Regions from separate parts of the Kineococcus gynurae genome, predicted to be linked through region 2. Evidence: riboswitches for the same ligand, from Rfam matches in the RefSeq annotation. Region 2 holds a riboswitch; each other region holds the start of a gene.
The links. Region 2 has a riboswitch for S-adenosylmethionine ahead of ACFFKU_RS14850 (GNAT family N-acetyltransferase). Riboswitches for the same ligand answer to the same signal wherever they lie in the genome.
Positions count from the first base shown of each region.

Region 1: it holds a riboswitch for S-adenosylmethionine, as region 2 does, so the genes downstream of both, ACFFKU_RS08680 (ABC transporter substrate-binding protein) here and ACFFKU_RS14850 (GNAT family N-acetyltransferase) in region 2, are expected to answer to the same signal.
Region 3: it holds a riboswitch for S-adenosylmethionine, as region 2 does, so the genes downstream of both, ACFFKU_RS07390 (methylenetetrahydrofolate reductase) here and ACFFKU_RS14850 (GNAT family N-acetyltransferase) in region 2, are expected to answer to the same signal.

Region 1 covers NZ_JBHLUI010000008.1:484,047-489,649, reverse strand. The annotation lists gene ACFFKU_RS08685 (Rne/Rng family ribonuclease) at 1-820, opposite strand, end outside; SAM riboswitch class I at 1,276-1,372, shown strand; gene ACFFKU_RS08680 (ABC transporter substrate-binding protein) at 1,633-2,997, shown strand; gene ACFFKU_RS08675 (carbohydrate ABC transporter permease) at 2,994-3,965, shown strand; gene ACFFKU_RS08670 (carbohydrate ABC transporter permease) at 3,962-4,780, shown strand; gene ACFFKU_RS08665 (LLM class flavin-dependent oxidoreductase) at 4,794-5,603, shown strand, end outside.
Region 2 covers NZ_JBHLUI010000010.1:244,765-250,367, forward strand. The annotation lists gene ACFFKU_RS14835 (putative bifunctional diguanylate cyclase/phosphodiesterase) at 1-1,666, shown strand, start outside; gene ACFFKU_RS14840 (1,4-dihydroxy-2-naphthoyl-CoA synthase) at 1,705-2,643, opposite strand; gene ACFFKU_RS14845 (tautomerase family protein) at 2,734-3,123, shown strand; gene ACFFKU_RS14850 (GNAT family N-acetyltransferase) at 3,107-3,637, opposite strand; SAM riboswitch class IV at 3,653-3,766, opposite strand; gene ACFFKU_RS14855 (o-succinylbenzoate synthase) at 3,822-4,847, shown strand; gene ACFFKU_RS14860 (PaaI family thioesterase) at 4,807-5,166, opposite strand; gene menD (2-succinyl-5-enolpyruvyl-6-hydroxy-3-cyclohexene-1-carboxylic-acid synthase) at 5,356-5,603, shown strand, end outside.
Region 3 covers NZ_JBHLUI010000008.1:197,016-202,618, reverse strand. The annotation lists gene ACFFKU_RS07395 (5-methyltetrahydropteroyltriglutamate--homocysteine S-methyltransferase) at 1-962, opposite strand, end outside; gene ACFFKU_RS07390 (methylenetetrahydrofolate reductase) at 1,010-1,924, opposite strand; SAM riboswitch class I at 1,977-2,068, opposite strand; gene ACFFKU_RS07385 (DUF485 domain-containing protein) at 2,236-2,640, shown strand; gene ACFFKU_RS07380 (monocarboxylic acid transporter) at 2,637-4,310, shown strand; gene ACFFKU_RS07375 (right-handed parallel beta-helix repeat-containing protein) at 4,400-5,584, opposite strand.

The DNA of each region.
Region 1 (5,603 bases), on a different contig from region 2:
CGTCGGCGTCGACGTCCTGGTCGTCCTGGTCGTCCTCGACGTCCTGGTCGTCCTCGTCGTCGGCGTCGTCGCCGTCCTCGAAGATCGAGAACGGCGAGAAGGAACGGGGCGGCCCCGCCGGGGCGGAGGCCCGCCGGCGCGGCCGGTCGGACTCCTCGGACTCGGGAGCCTGGAAGAACAGGGCGGTGGCGCGGGCCGCGGCGGCCGCCGCGCGGTCCTGGTCGGCCACGGGGGCCGACGCGCCCCGGGCGAGTCCGCGGGCCCGCAGCAGGACCGGGTCGTCCATCAGGTCGTCCGTGCCGGAGGTCTCCGACCGCGGGGCGGCGGAGGACGTCGTGGGGGCCGGCGACTCGTCCCGGGCCGCGGCCGGTGCTTCGGCCGGCTCGACGGCGGGGGTCTCGGCCGGGGTCTCGGCGGGGGTCTCCGCCGGGGTCTCCGCCGGGGTCTCGGCCGGGTCTCCCGCAGCGGCCTCGGCCGCGACCGGGGTCGGCGCGACGCTCGCGTCGACCGGGGCGCTGGTGGCCCGACGGCTGCGCCGGGTCCGGGGACGGCCGGCGGCGGCGTCGAAGCTCTCCGCGGCGGGCGGCGCGGACGCCTCGGGCACCGGGGTCGGCGCCGGGGCGTCCGGGGCGGGCCGGTCGTCGGCGGCCGACGCGGCGGGGGGCTGCGCCGAGGTGGGGGCCACGGGGGTTTCCGCCACGGCGGTCGGGGGGCCGGCCGGTCGGCTCGCGGCCCGGCGACGGCGCGGGCGCTGGGCCCCGCCGGTCGTGCTGGTGCTCTCCGGCGCCGAGTCGGCTCCGGTCAGGTCGGACGTGGTCACGGGTCTCTCCCGTCGCCCGCGGCGGCAGTCACACCGGTGCCCACTGCCGCGCGGGCGTGCTCGTAGGGCTCACCGGTCTGCGGTAGCCGCGGACCGGCGGAAGTCCTGGGGTCGTCCGGCTGGGGCTCGCGGTTTCGCGCTGGCCCCCGCCGGTCGCGTCGACGGGCGTCCGGCCTCGGCTCGCCCGGTGCGCCGGCCCGGTCCTTCCACTGGACCGCGGCGCTGCCCGGACGGACCGCGTGCGCGGCGGATCCGTCGACGGATCGGGCGCCCGGTGTGGAGGAACGCTCGATCCCGGCCAGTGTCGCACAGCAGCTTCTCGCGCGACGGAGGAGGCGGGGCGCGGCAGAGGGCAGTGCCGTCGCGGCGGATCATCGGGCACCCCATCCGGTTCCTCGACCCGAACCGGCCGACGTGGTCCGAGCGGCCGTCGCCCTGCGCTACGCTCCCCCTCGACACCATCCCGAGTGGCCGAGAGTCCTGGCTCGACGACGCCACAGCAACCATCGCGTTCGGAACCGCGACAGGTGCTCCCGCCAGGATCGATGGAGGATTCCATGATCCGGATCTGTACCGCGTCCACCCCGCACGGGCCCGCCCGTCCGGGCTGTCGACGGCACCCGCTCACGCACTGACGCCCCTCGCCCCGCGACGCCTCGCGACCCCGGTCCCCGCGGACCGGTTGGACCGGTTGGACCGGTTGGACCGGTTGGACCGGTCCAGCGTCCGAGGCGCCCGCCGGACCCGCTCCGCCTCCCCTGGCACCACCCACCCCTGCGAGCGACCCCGCTCACCGTCTCCGAGGAGAACCCGTGCTCACGCCCCACCGTCCGATCCTCGCCACCCGTCGTCGGGTCCTGTCCTCGGCCCTGGGGCTCGGCTCCCTGGCCGCGCTCGGCTCGTTGAGCGCCTGCGGCGACGGCTCGAACTCGGCCGCCCTGTCCGGCGAGGAGAAGGCGAGCCTGCAGGGCGCGACCCTGAAGCTCATGGTCAACCAGCCCCACCGGCTGGCCTTCACCGACCTGCTCGGCCCCAAGTTCAAGGACGACTTCGGCGGCACGCTCGAGGTCACCGCGATCCCCTACGACCAGCTGACGAGCAAGCAGATCCTCGACGTGCAGGCCGGTGACGGCGAGTTCGACGTCTTCGACTACTTCTACTTCGGCCTGGGCGACCTGGTCGACGCCGGCGCCCTGGTCGACCTCACCGACTGGATCGCCTCCAACTCCGGCGGCACCGACGGCATCGAGCCCGACGACTTCCTCGCCAGCATCTACGACCCGTACACGCTGCTGGACGGCAAGCGCTACGGCCTGCCCTTCGACGGGGACACCCACGTCCTCTACTACAACGCCGAGGTCTTCGACCGCTACGGCGTCCAGCCCCCGACGACCTGGGACGAGTACGACGCGGCCGCGGCCAAGATCACCCAGGACTCCGGCGGCAGCGTCTACGGGGCCATCGTCGAGGCGCAGCAGGTCCCGATGATCCTCGGCTGCTCCTTCATCAACCGCCTCGCCGGGTACGGCGGGACGCTGCTCGACGAGTCCGGCAAGGTCGCCTTCGCGGGTGCGGAGGGCCTCGCGGCGCTGCAGCACCTCATCGACGTGCAGCCGGCCGCGCTGCCGACACCCCTGCAGACCGGCTTCGACCAGGCCAACTCCGCGTTCCTCTCCGGCCAGGGCGCCATGCTCGACACGTGGACCGACCTCGGCCTCAAGGCCCAGGACCCGTCCAGCTCGAAGATCGTGGACAAGTGGGGTGTCGTCACCCTCCCGACCGGCGGGTCCAACACCACCCCCCGGACCGCCCTGAACGCGGGCTTCGGCCTCGGCGTCTCGGCGGGGTCGAGCCAGCAGGGCGTCGCCGCGGCCTTCGTGAAGTGGGCCACCGACAAGGAGCACAACTTCCTGCTGTCCTCGACCGCGGGCTCCGGCATCGACCCGGCCCGCACGAGCGTCCTGGAGAGCGCCGAGTACGCGACCGCCGCGGGCAAGGCCGTGGACGTCATCCGCGAGGGGCTGCTCGGCTCCCCGCTGGCCTGGCCGCGCGAGGCCGGGGCACCCAAGCTCCTGCAGGACCTGGTGGACCAGCTGGCCCTGGCCATGCAGGGCGACAAGGACGCGCAGACCGCGCTCGACGACGCCGCCGAGACCTGGGAGAACGAGCTCGGATGAGCGCCCCCACGGACGTCGGCACCCCCACGGCCACGGTGACCATCCCCGAGCAGGCCCGGCGCGCGCGGACGGCGCGCCGGGCCGTGCCCGGTCGGCACCGGCCCGGGCACGTCTCGACGTGGCTGGCCGCCCCGAGCCTCGCCGGCCTGGCGGTCATGCTGCTCTACCCCACGCTCTTCGTGGTGGCCCTGGCGCTGACGAAGTCGACCCTGGCCCACCCCCTCGTCCGCTGGACGGGGACGGAGAACGTCGTCGAGGCGTGGGAGTCGCTGGCGTTCGCGGGCTCGCTCGTCCGCTCGACCGTCTTCGCGGTGGGCGCGGCGCTCGCCACCACCGCGCTCGGCACCGCGCTGGCCCTCCTGCTGCACGCGCGGGGGACCCGGTTCGGCGTGGTCGGAACCATCCTGCTGCTGCCGCTGGTGACCCCGCCGGTGATGGTCGGGGTCGCCTGGAAACTCATGCTCGCCCCGGTCGGCGGCGCCTTCGGCGGGGTGTTCTCGGCCCTCGGGTTCCCCGGGGCCAACCCTCTCGGCGACGGCGTGGGGGCGTTCTCCTCGCTGCTGGTCATGCACGTCTGGCAGTGGACGCCGTTGGTGACGCTGCTGGTGTTCGCCGCCCTCCTCGGGGTGGACCACGAACTGCGGGAGGCGGCGGCCCTCGACGGGGCCGGCGCCGTCCGCACGTTCACCCACGTCGTGTGGCCGGTCGTGCTGCCCAACGTGCTCTCCGTCCTGCTGCTCGAACTCGTCATCGGGCTGAAGGTCTTCGACCTCGTGGTCGTCGTGACGCAGGGCGGGCCGGGAGTGTCGACCATCCTGACCGGGTTCGAGATCTTCCGGACGGGTCTGCGCGGTTCCTACGAGATCGGGACCGCGGCGGCCATGACGTTGGTCTTCGGGCTGCTGGTCGGGGTGCTGACCACCGTCGTGTCGCTGCTGCGCGCCCGCGCCGTCAAGGCGGAGCAGTGAACGCCGGCGTGCTGCAGCGCAGCACGGTCCGCGTCGTCCTGGCCCTGGTCGCGTTCCTGGCCCTGGTCCCGGTGCTGTTCCTGGTGTCGCTCTCGCTGCGCAGCGTCGACGACATCGCCAACGGTGGCTGGCTGCCCTCCACCGTGCGCTGGGACAACTTCCCGGCCGCCTTCGGCACCGTCCCCCTGACGACGATGCTGGCGAACTCCTGGGTGGTCGCGATCGGCGCCACGCTGCTGACCTCGCTGGTCGCGGTCCCCGCGGCCTACGTCACCGCGCGGGCCGGCCGGCGCGGCGAACGGCTGCAGACCCTGCTGCTGGCCAGCTACTGCGCCCCGCCGGTCGTGGCCGTCCTGCCGCTGTACTACCTGCTCAAGACGGGCGGGCTCACGAACTCCGTGGTCGGCCTGATCCTGGTCAACGGTCTGGCCAACGTCCCGGTCGCGGTGTGGCTGCTGGACGGTTTCGTCCGGCGGATCCCCCTGGAGATCGAGGAGGCCGGTTGGGTGGACGGGCTGTCCACCTCCGGCGGGTTGCTGCGGCTCGTGCTGCCCCTGCTGGCCCCCGGGCTGGTGGCCGCGCTGCTCATCTGCCTCTTCCTCTCCTACAACGAGTTCCTGTTCGCGGTCTCCTTCTCGCAGAGCACCGCGAGCCAGACCCTCACGGTGGGGTTGTCGCTGTTCCAGGGCGACCGCACCGTCCAGTTCGGCCAGCAGGCCGCGGCCTCGCTCGTCGGCATCGTGCCGATGTACGTGCTCGCGGTCCTCGCCCAGAAATGGCTCGTCGGTGGACTGTCCGCCGGGGCCGTGAAGTGATCGGAGACCCTGCATGAGCGACCGCCGCATCCACCTCAACGCCTTCGACATGACCTGCGTCGGCCACCAGTCCCCCGGGCTGTGGCGGCACCCGCAGGACGAGTCCTGGCGCTTCGAGGACATCCGCTACTGGACCGAGCTGGCCCGGTTGCTGGAGCGCGGACGGTTCACGTCGTTGTTCATCGCCGACGTGCTCGGCATCTACGACGTGTACAAGGCGGGACCCGAGACCGCGCTGCGGGAGTCCACCCAGGTCCCGGTGGGCGACCCGGCGATGGCGGTCTCGGCCATGGCCGCGGTCACCGAGCACCTGGGTTTCGGGGTCACGGTCTCCTCCACCTACGAGAAGCCGTACGCCTTCGCGCGCCGGATGGCCACCCTGGACCACTACAGCAACGGCCGGGTGGGGTGGAACGTCGTGACCTCCTACCTGGAGAGCGCGGCCAGGAACCTCGGGCTGGACACCCAGATCCGCCACGACCAGCGCTACGAGCTGGCCGAGGAGTTCATGGACGTCGTCTACCAGCTGTGGGAGTCCTCCTGGGAGGACGACGCGGTGGTCCGCGACCGCGAGACCGGGGTCTACACCGACCCGGCCAAGGTCCACCCGATCGAGCACCACGGGCAGTTCTACGACGTCCCGGGGATCGCGCTGAGCGCCCCGAGCCCGCAACGCACGCCGGTCATCTTCCAGGCCGGCGCCTCGGCGCGCGGCATCGGGTTCGCCGCCCGGCACGGTGAGGCGGTCTTCAACACGGCCACCCGCCCCGAGATCATGCGCCCCTGGGTCGACCGCCTGCGCGACGCCGCGGAGGCGGAGGGC
Region 2 (5,603 bases):
GCTCGTCGCCATGCTCGCGACCCGGACCATGCGCAAGACCCGCGACGTGGCCCGCCGCACGGAGGCCCTGTTCGAGGCCGCCACCGCGCTGCACACCCAGGGCCGGCGGGCCGACCTGGCCCGCGCGCTGCAGAAGCACGCCCGGATGGTGGCGGGCACGCCCGCGGCGATGGTCCGCTCGGTGCGGCCCGGCCCGGACGAGATCGGTGTCCCCGTGGTCGCCGGCGACGGGGTCGTCCTCTACGTGACCGCTCCCCGGCGCAGCGACCCGCAGGCCCGCAGCGCCGACGAACGGGCCCTGGAGGCGCTCGCCTCGGTGGGGGAGGCCGCGTTCTTCCGGGTCGGGGCGAGCGAGGAGATGCACGGGCTCGCCCGTCGGGACGTCGTGACCGGGCTGCCGAACCGGCTGCAGTTCTCCGAGAAGCTCGCCCAGGAGCTGGACCGCGCCCGCACCGCCGAGCGCCTCGACCGGCTCACCGTCCTCTACCTGGACCTCGACGGGTTCAAGGCGGTCAACGACCGCTTCGGCCACGAGGCCGGTGACGAGCTGCTGCGCGACGTGGGCAACCGGCTGCGCGACACCCTGCGCGGCGGGTCCACCATCGCCCGCCTCGGCGGCGACGAGTTCGCCGTGCTGCTGCCCGACTGCGCCGACGTCGAGAGCCTGGCCCGCCGCGTCCTGCACGCCCTGCGCCAGGAGACCCGGATCCGTGGTCACGTCGTGCGGGTGCACGGCAGCATCGGTCTGGCCCGGGCCCGCTCCGGCGACGACGTGGGGACCCTGCTGCGCAACGCCGACACCGCGATGTACCGCGCCAAGGCGACGGGGAAGAACTGCTGGGTCGAGTTCCGCCCGGAGCTGCTGGAGGAGGAGATCGCCCGCCTGCAGGTGATCGAGGACCTGCAGCAGGCCCCCGCCGAGGCGTTCGTCGTCCACTACCAGCCGATCGTGGCCCTGGCCACGGGCGAGGTCGTCGGGCTGGAGGCGCTGGTCCGCTGGCGCCGCGACCGCGACGGTCTGTCCCCGCTGGTCGGCCCCGACGAGTTCATCAGCCTGGCCGAGCGTTCCGGCACGGTCGTCGCCATCGGCGACTCGGTCCTGCGCCAGGTCGCCGCCGACGCGGCCTCCCTGCAGGTCCAGGCGGGTCGCTCGCTGGAACTGATGGTCAACGTGTCCCCGGTGCAGCTGCGCCGAGCGGAGTTCACCGAACGGGTCGCCGCGGCCGTCCGGCGGATCACCGCGGCCGGGTGCCGGCTGCACCTGGAGATGACCGAGTCGGTGATGATCGACGAGGACTCCAACGGTGCCCTGCACGACCTCGCCGACACGGGTGCCTCGCTGACCATCGACGACTTCGGGACGGGGTTCTCCTCCCTCGGCTACCTGCGCCACCGCCCGTTCTCCAGTTTCAAGATCGACCGGAGTTTCGTGCAGGACATCGCCACCGAGTCGACCTCCCGCGCCCTGGTCGAGGGCATGGTCAAGATGGGGCAGGCCCTCGACCTGTCCGTCGTGGCCGAGGGCGTCGAGGCCGCCGACCAGGCCGACATCCTGCGCGACATGGGGTGCCCGCTGGTCCAGGGCCACCTGTACTGCCGGCCGTTGCCGCTGGCCGAGGTGCAGGAGTTCCTCGCCTCCCGGCGCATCCGGTCGCTGTCCGCCTGAACGGTCGGCCCGAACGGTCTGCCTGAACGGGCCGGGGCTCAGAAGTACCAGGGGAACGGCGACCAGTCCGGTTCCCGCTTCTGCAGGAACGAGTCCCGGCCCTCCACGGCCTCGTCGGTCATGTAGGCCAGCCGGGTCGCCTCCCCGGCGAACACCTGCTGCCCGACCATCCCGTCGTCCACCGCGTTGAACGCGAACTTCAGCATCCGTTGCGCGGTGGGCGACTTGCGGTTGATCTCCGCGGCCCACGCCAGCGCGACCGACTCCAGATCGGCGTGGGGGACGACCGCGTTCACCATGCCCATGCGGTGCGCCTCCTCGGCGCTGTAGGGGCGGCCGAGGAAGAAGATCTCGCGGGCGAACTTCTGCCCGACCTGCCGGGCCAGGTAGGCCGAGCCGTACCCGGCGTCGAAACTCCCCACGTCGGCGTCGGTCTGCTTGAACCGGGCGTGCTCGGCGCTGGCCAGGGTGAGGTCGGCGACGACGTGCAGGCTGTGCCCCCCGCCGGCGGCCCACCCGGGCACGACGGCGACCACGACCTTGGGCATGAACCGGATCAGGCGCTGCACCTCGAGGATGTGCAGCCGTCCGCCCTCGGCCTTGACCCGGGCGGCGTCGACCGTGTCGGCGGTCTCGCCCTCGGCGTACTGGTAGCCCGAGCGGCCGCGGATGCGCTGGTCCCCGCCGGAGCAGAACGCCCACCCCCCGTCGCGCGGGCTGGGGCCGTTCCCGGTCAGCAGGACACAGCCGACGTCCGGGGTGCGGCGGGCGTGGTCCAGGGTCCGGGCCAGTTCGTCGACCGTGCGAGGGCGGAACGCGTTGCGCACCTCCGGGCGGTCGAAGGCGATCCGCACCGTCCCTCGTTCCGGGCCCGGCCGCCGGCAGCGGTGGTAGGTGATGTCCTCCAGGTCGCCGAAACCGGCGACCTCCTCCCAGGCCTCGGGGTCGAACAGGTCGCTGACGGCACGCTCGCTCACCCGGGCACGGTATCCGCCGCATCCTCCGGAGGGCTGGCGCCCACGACCCCGGCCATGTCAGTATGTAAGGACAAACAAGGAGGTTCATCCATGCCGCTGCTCCGTTTCGACCTCGTCGTCGGCCGTACGCCCGACCAGCTCCGCACCCTGCTCGACGCCGCCCACACCGCGATGGTCGAGGCCTTCGCCGTCCCGGACTCCGACCGCTACCAGGTCGTCCACCAGCACGCCCCGGGCGAGCTCGTCCTGCACGACACCGGCCTCGGGATCGAGCGCACCGACGACGTCGTGCTGCTGCAGGTCACCAGCCGCCCCCGCGGTCGGGCGGCCAAGGAGCGCTTCTACGCCCTGCTCGTCGAGAACCTCGCCCGCGACTGCGGCATCAAGACCTCCGACGTCGTGGTCTCGGTCGTCGAGAGCGGTGACGACGACTGGTCCTTCGGGCACGGCCGGGCGCAGTTCCTCACCGGGGAACTCTGACCCCCGCGCCCAGGTCCCGCCCGTAGACGTGGACCCGGCCGTCGGCCAGCACGTGCACCTCGCGCTCGGCCAGCCGGGCGAACCCCAGCCGCTCGTAGAGCCGGTGCGCGGCGACCATCCGCGCCTGGGAGGCCAGCACCAGCCGGTCCAGGCCGCGCTGCCGCCCGACGGCGAGGGCGTGCTCGACCAGCGACGTCGCCACCCCGCGCCCGCGGGCGGCGGGGTCGGTGGCCAGCAGCCGCAGGTCCATCTCGCCGGGCCGGGACACGGCCGAGCAGTTGCGGCCCGGGCGCGGCAGGGTGACCGTCCCGAGCAGGGTCCCCTCGAGGGCGTCCACCGCCACCACCAGCTCGTGCTCGGCGGCGCGGCCGGCGGCGTCGGCCACCGAGGCCGCGTACGGCCCGGCGAGGGCGTAGTCGTGGGCGTAGGCGCGCAGCGCCAGGTGCCCGACCGCGTCGAACTCGTCGGGTCGGGCCGGACGCACGAGGGTCCGGACGTCGCTGAGGAGGCTCACCACGTGCTCCCGTCGGTACCGCGCTTGCCGGGTACGCCCTCCGCACCGGCCAGGTCTTGTCCCAGGAGCACCCCGTCGCGTGAGGGGTTGCCGGCCGCCGGCTGGGACACCGCAGCGGACCTCTTGACCTGTCGGCAGCCTAACGGACGCGCACGATGGGCCGAACCGGCGTCAGGATGCCCGGGTGAGCCCCACCACCCCCGACCTCGCCGAGCTCCTCGACGCCGCGGTCGTCGTGACCCTTCCCCTGCACCGCCGATTCCGGGGCATCACCACCCGGGAGGCGCTGCTGCTGCGGGGCCCGGCCGGCTGGGGCGAGTTCGCCCCCTTCCTCGAGTACGACGCGCAGGAGAGCTCCCGCTGGCTCGCCGCGGCGATCGAGGCCGCCTGGACGGGGTTCCCCGCCCCCCGGCGCGCGTCCGTCGAGGTCAACGCGACCGTGCCCGCCGTGCCCGGCGCCGACGTCCCCGCCGTCCTCGCCGGGTTCGGCGACTGCCGGACGGTCAAGGTCAAGGTCGCCGAACGGGGTCAGACCCTCGCCGACGACGTCGACCGGGTCCGGGCCGTGCGTCGCTGCGCCTGGGCCGACGCGCGGATCCGGGTCGACGCCAACGGCGGCTGGACCGTCGACGAGGCCGAACGCGCCCTCGACGCGTTGGGCGAGAGCGGGTTGGAGTACGCCGAGCAACCCTGCGCGAGCCTGGAGGAGCTGGCCGAGCTGCGCCGCCGGATGCACCGCAGCGGCGCGGTCGTCCCGCTGGCCGCCGACGAGAGCATCCGCAAGGCCGAGGACCCGCTGCGGGTCGTCGGGCTGGAGGCCGCCGACCTCGTCGTCCTCAAGGTAGCCCCGTTGGCCGGGGTCCGGCCGGCGCTCGCCGTCGCCGCGGCCTGCGGGCTGCCGGTGGTCGTCTCCTCGGCCCTGGACACCTCGGTCGGCATCGCCGCCGGCCTGGCCCTGGCCGCGGCCCTGCCCGAGCTGCCCCACGCCTGCGGCCTCGGAACCGTCGCGCTGCTGGCCGGCGACGTCCGCCACGACCCGCTCGTCCCGGTCGACGGTCGCCTCCCGGTGGGTCCGGCCGTGGCCGACGCCGACCTCGTCGAACGCCACCGCGCCCCGCAGGAGCGGCAGGGGTGGTGGCGCGAGCGGCTGCGGGCCGCCCACGCCGTGCTCAGCCCGGACGACCCGGACGGGGTCGCAGCAGGTTCGTGATCCGGGCCGTGCAGAGCCGTCGACCGTCCTCGTCGGTGACGACGACCTCGTGGCTGGCGATCGTGCGGCCCAGGGTGATGGCCGTGGCCGTGCCGGTCACGACGCCCGACGTCGCCGAGCGGTGGTGGGTCGCGTTGATGTCCAGGCCCACGGCCAGGGAGTGCGGCCACCCGTGCAGGGTCGCCCCGATCGAGCCCAGGGTCTCGGCCAGCACGCAGCTCGCGCCCCCGTGCAGCAGGCCGGCGATCTGCTGGTTGCCCTCGACCGGCATGGTCGCGACCAGCCGCTCGGGCGTGGCCTCCAGGATCTCGATCCCCATGCGCTGCAGCAGGGTCGGGCCCAGCCCGGCGGGGGCGGCCGCGGCGAAGACCTCGTTCAGGTGCCCCAGGTCCGCCCCGGGCTCGACGGTGTCGGTCATGGCGGGAGCCTGGCACACGGCCCCCGCGGGACGGGTCCGGGTGGGTGCCCCGTGGCGCGCGGATCTTCGGAAGCGAGAGACCATCGGAGGGTGAATCCCTCGACCGCGCTGGCGGCGGTCCTCGTCGACGCCCTCGTCCGACTGGGTCTGCGCCACCTCGTCCTCGCCCCCGGCTCGCGCAGCGCCCCGCTCGCCTACGCCGCGGCGGCCGCCGCCGAGGCCGGACGGCTGCAGCTGCACGTGCGGGTCGACGAGCGCAGCGCCGGGTTCCTCGCCCTGGGCCTGGCCCGCGGGGCCGGCTCGCCCGCCCGCGCCGAGCTCGCCGCCGTCGTCACCAC
Region 3 (5,603 bases), on a different contig from region 2:
GCGAGGGCCTGCAGCCCCCGCAGGGCGGGGCCGAGGTCGGTGGTCCAGACGTTCTCCCCGTCCACGACCCCGCCGACCAGGACCTTGTCGGCGAGGCCCGCGAGGTCCCCGGCCGGGGCCGGGACCGACCCGCGCACGAGGTCGAGCGCGACGCCCGCGACCCCGGTGGCGGCGAGGTCGGCCAGGGAACCGCCGGGGTCACCGTGGGGGACGGCGACCAGGAGCTGCACCCCGCCCGTGGCGGCGAGCCGGTCGTAGGTCGCCCGGACCGCGGCGGAGAGCTCGGCGGCGTCCGTCCCGGCGGTGGCGGGGGCGGCGAGCCCGGGTTCGTCCAGCTGCACCCAGTCCGCCCCGGCCGCCGCGAACGACTGCAGCGCGACGGCGTAGGCCTCGACCAGTTCGGGCAGCCGTTCCCACGGCCGGCGGTCCCCCGCGGGAGCGCCCGCCGGGGCACCGGCCCGGGCCAGCAGCAGGAACGTGAGCGGCCCGACGAGGACGGGCCGGGTCAGGTACCCGTCGGTCAGGGCCTCGGCGAACTCCCGGACCGCGCGGTCGTCGACGAAGCGGAACCGGGTCGCCGGGGTGATCTCGGGCACGACGTGACGCCGGCCCCGGCCGGCCCCCGGGACCGTCCGCAGCGGGGTCCTGACCCCGCGACCGCGGGCGAGGACGTCGAGGCCGACCAGGTCGACCGACCCGTCCGAGGCGAGCACGTCGGCGCAGCGGGCGGGGACGGCACCGAACGCGACCACGGCGTCCAGCACGGGGTCGTGGCTGGAGAACGCCTGCGGGATCGAGGAGTCGTGGGCGGGCAGCCCCCGGGCGTTCATCCGGCGCCGGGCCCGGGCGCGCACCGCGGCGAGCGCGGCCTCGGTCGCGGCGACGTCGGCCCGCCCAGCGCGCAGCGCGGCCAGCGCGGCCGTGGTCTCGCGGCGGGCCCCGATGCTCGGGTAGCCGAGCACGGTGGCTCGCCACGGGCGGGCGGCGGGACCCGGGACGGGCCCGCCCCTCACCGGACGCCGGCCAGGCGGGCGGAACCGGAACGGATCCGTTCGACCAGGGCGACGGCCGTGGCCGAGGAGTTCGAGGGGTAGACGTGCAGCCCCGGGGCCCCGGCGTCGAGCAGCTCGCGGGCGAGCTCGGCGGCCACCCGCACGGCCAGGCGGCGCCGTCGCGCCGGGGAGGGGTCGTCCCCCAGCCGGGCCAGCAGCCCCGCGGGGGCGGGGACCCCGGTGAGCTGCTGCAGGCGCAGCAACCGCGCCGGGTCGTCCACGGCGGTGATGCCGGGCAGCACGGGGATGGTGACGCCGGCCAGCCGGGCCCGGTCCACGAAGGCCGTCCACTCCTCGGCCCGGTAACCGACCTGGGCGACGGCGAACCGGGCCCCCGCCTCCTGCTTGGCCCGCAACGCGGCCAGGTCTCCCGGGCGGCGCGAGGAGGGGAAGGCCGGGACGGCGATGCTGAGCGGTCCCTCGTCCACCGGTCGCGAACCCCCGCGCAGCGCCAGCCGCCGCCGCTCGACCACCTGCAGGACCTCGACGAGGTCGCAGCCGCGCAGCACCGGGTCGGACGGCTCGCCGAGGGGCGCACCCGCCGGGTCGCCGCGCAGGACGAGGACGTCCCGGATCCCGCTCTCGAGGATCTCCGCCCCGGCCGCCACGACCTGCGCGCGGCTGGAGCCGACGCAGGTGAGGTGGGCCATCGCCGTGACGGGGGTGCTGCGCCGGACGTGGCGGAGCAACCCCGCCGCCGCGGCCCGGGTCGCACCCCCCGCCCGGCAGGTCACCGAGAAGAAGTCCGGGGACGTGGCGGCGAGCTCGGAGACCGTGCGGCCCAACGCCTCGGCCGCGGCCTGCGACCGGGGCGGGAAGAGTTCGAAACTGATGGTCGGGCGCGGCCCGCCGACCCGGGCGGCCAGCGTCATCGCGCGGCCCCCGAAGGGTTCCGGGAAGGACGGGGTGCAGCACGCATCGTGAACTCCATCGGCCTGGCGTTAGCACCCTCGCCCGGGCTCGGGGGGTTGCTGCGGCGTCGTCGAGCCAGGACTCTCGGCCGCTCTGGATGGTGCGCCGACCCTAGCCGCCGTCCCGGGCATCCGACAACCGTGATCGCGCCCCGCGAAGGAACCCGACCGACCGGCCCGTCGCCCGGGCGCTCGGCGCCCGCCCGACTATCCTCACAACCCTCACAGCTACGACCCAGGTTCACCCGGGTCGCACCCGACGAGGAGGTCACGTGAGCAGTTCCTGGTCCGGCACCGGCGATCCGCCCCCCGGCACGGGCCCCGGGCCCGAACCCGCCCCCGCGTCCCCGTCCGGGGCGCTCGAGGGGGCCCGCAGCTACGAGGAGGTCCAGGCCTCCCCCGAGTTCGCCGCCCTGCGCCGTCGCTTCCGGCGGGTCGTCTTCCCGCTCTCGGCGTTGTTCCTGGCCTGGTACGCGGCCTACGTCCTGCTGGCCGACTACGCCCACGACTTCATGGGGATCCGCCTCGGCGGCAGCAACATCACCGTCGGGCTGCTGTTCGGCTTCGGCCAGTTCGCCTCGACGTTCATCATCACGACGATCTACGTGCGCTGGGCCAACAAGCGCTTCGACCCCGCCGCCGACGAGCTGCGCCACCGCATCGAGGGGACCCCGTGACCAGCAGCAGCCTCGTGACCAGCGCCCTGGCCACCGCGACCGTCCCCGCCGGCGGCGACGTCGGGGAACCGGTCGTCAACATCGCCATCTTCGGCGCGTTCGTCGCCATCACCCTGACCGTGGTGCTGCGGGCCAGCCGCAACAACCGCAGCGCGGCCGACTTCTACGCCGGGGGACGCGCGTTCAGCGGCCGGCAGAACGGCATCGCCATCGCCGGGGACTACCTCTCGGCCGCGAGTTTCCTCGGCATCGCCGGGGCCATCGCGATCTACGGCTACGACGGCTTCCTCTACTCGATCGGGTTCCTGGTCGCCTGGTTGGTGGCCCTGCTCCTGGTCGCGGAACTGCTGCGCAACACCGGGCGGTTCACGATGGCCGACGTCCTGAGCTTCCGGCTCAAGGAACGGCCGGTCCGGATGGCCGCGGCGATCTCGACGCTCACCGTGTCCTTCTTCTACCTGCTGGCCCAGATGGCCGGCGCGGGCGGCCTGGTCGCCCTGCTGCTGGGCATCGACGGGCGGGCCGGGCAGAACCTGGTGATCGCGATCGTGGGCGCGCTCATGGTCGTCTACGTGCTGATCGGCGGGATGAAGGGCACCACCTGGGTGCAGATCATCAAGGCGGTCATGCTGGTGACCGGGGCCGGCGTGATGACCGTCTGGGTGCTGGCCCAGTACGGGTTCAACCTCTCCGACCTGATCGGCGCCGCCGTCGCCGCCCCGGGTTCGGCCGGCGAGGCGCTGGTGGAACCGGGCGGGCAGTACGGGGCCACCGAGATCTCGAAGCTGAACTTCCTGTCCCTGGCGCTGGCCCTGGTCCTGGGGACGGCGGGGCTGCCGCACGTGCTCATGCGGTTCTACACCGTGCCGAGCTCGCGCGAGGCCCGCCGCAGCGTGGTCTGGGCGATCTGGATCATCGGGATCTTCTACCTGTTCACGCTCGTCATCGGCTACGGCGCCGGCGCGATCGTGGGTCCGGACGCGATCCGGGGCGCACCGGGCCGGGTGAACTCCGCGGCCCCGCTGCTCGCCTACCAGCTCGGCGGGCCGGTCCTGCTGGGCATCATCGCCGCCGTCGCGTTCGCGACCATCCTCGCCGTGGTCGCGGGGCTGGCCATCACGGCCAGCGCCTCCTTCGCCCACGACATCTACGCCAGCGTCATCAAGAAGGGTGAGGTCTCGGCCAACGCCGAGGTGCGGATCGCGCGCATCACGATCGTGGTGATCGGGGCCGTCGCCATCGTCGGGGGGATGCTGGCCAACGGGCAGAACGTGGCCTTCCTCGTCGCCCTGGCGTTCGCGGTGGCGGCGAGCGCGAACCTGCCGACGATCCTCTACTCGCTGTTCTGGCGCCGGTTCACCACCCGCGGCGCCCTGTGGAGCATCTACGGCGGGTTGATCTCCTGCATCACCCTGATCGCGTTCTCCCCCGTCGTCTCCGGCAAGGTCGACCCGGCGACGGGGGCGAGCCTGTCGATGATCACCGACCCCTCGGTGGACTTCTCCTGGTTCCCGCTGGAGAACCCGGGGCTGGTCTCGATCCCGCTGGCCTTCCTGCTGGGGTGGTTGGGATCGGTGACGTCCAAGGAGACCGGCAACGAGAAGCGGGCCGCCGAGATGGAGGTCCGCAGCCTGACCGGGGCCGGGGCCGAGAAGGCCGTCGAGCACTGAATCGGGCCGGCCCCGACGGCCGGACGCGACGGAGGGCCGGGTGACCCGCACGGGTCACCCGGCCCTCCCGCGTCCGGCGGCGGTTGCGCTCAGTTGCAGCGCGAGACGGGGATCGCGGTCGCGGTGTCGGCGAAGGTGTTCGTCGCGAAGCTCACCGAACGCGGCGCCAGGGCCGGGCCGTACTTGGCCGTGTGGCCGAACTTGTTGCCGGTGAAGGTCACCGAACCCAGGTTCGCGCTGCACTTGATGTTGACGGTGTACATGCCGCCGTCGAAGTAGTTCCCCTCGATGACGACCTTGTCCAGCAGCTGCTGGCCGGTCTCGGTGCCGAACTGCAGGGCCGAGTTCGCGTTGACCAGGCCGTCGGCCGGGTCGGGCATGAAGGTGTTGCGCCGCAGCACGATGCCGACCCCGGAGGTGGACTGGGCCGCGTCGGTGTGGACGGAGTCGTCCCGCACGAGGCTGTGGACGTAGCTGTCCTCGATCAGCACGTCGTTGCCCAGCCGGGGCCCGTCGAAGGTGCCGTGGACGTTCACGCGGCGCAGGGTGTAGTCCGACCAGCCGATCGCGATGGTGGTGCTGGCCCGGCCGTCGATCTCGGAGTCCTCGAGGACGAACCGGGGCGCGTCGCGCAGGGTGACGGCGAGAGGGGCTCCGGCGCAGCGGATCCGGGACTTGCGGATGGTCACGTCGGCCGCCGTGACGGTGACGCAGCCGGTGATGTCGAGGTTCTGCACGACCGTCCCCGGGGTGGAGACGACCAGGTCGCCGCTGGGGGTGAGGGTGGTGCCGACCGGGACGCCGGTGGTGTTCAGGGTCGGGAACCCGGCCGGGATGCCGGTGTCCAACGGGACGACCTTGAAGGACTTGTAGACCGTCTGCACGAGGTACTTGCCGCGGTACAGCCTGGCGGTCAACGTGATCGAGCCGGACAGGCCGCGCAGGTCGACCTCGCCGGTCCCGCGGTAGGTCGCGTCGTTCCCGGTGGTGATGGTGCCGATCTGCCCGCGGACGACGTCGCTCACCAGGTAGGTGCCGCGGTCGAACGCGACGGAGGTGATCGTGGTGATGTCCTCGCCGTCGGCGGGGATGCTGGCCTTGTTGACCGTGACGCCGTTCCAGGACATCCAGGGACTGATGGCGGCCTGGGCGGGGACCGCGACCAGGACCGAGACCAGGAGAGCGGCGAGCGCGGCCACGACGGCGGCGAACGCGGGGACCGCCGGGACACGGGCGGGGCGGATGGCGGTGGGGGGGACCGTCGACGCGCGCATCGGGAACCTCCAGGTCGGG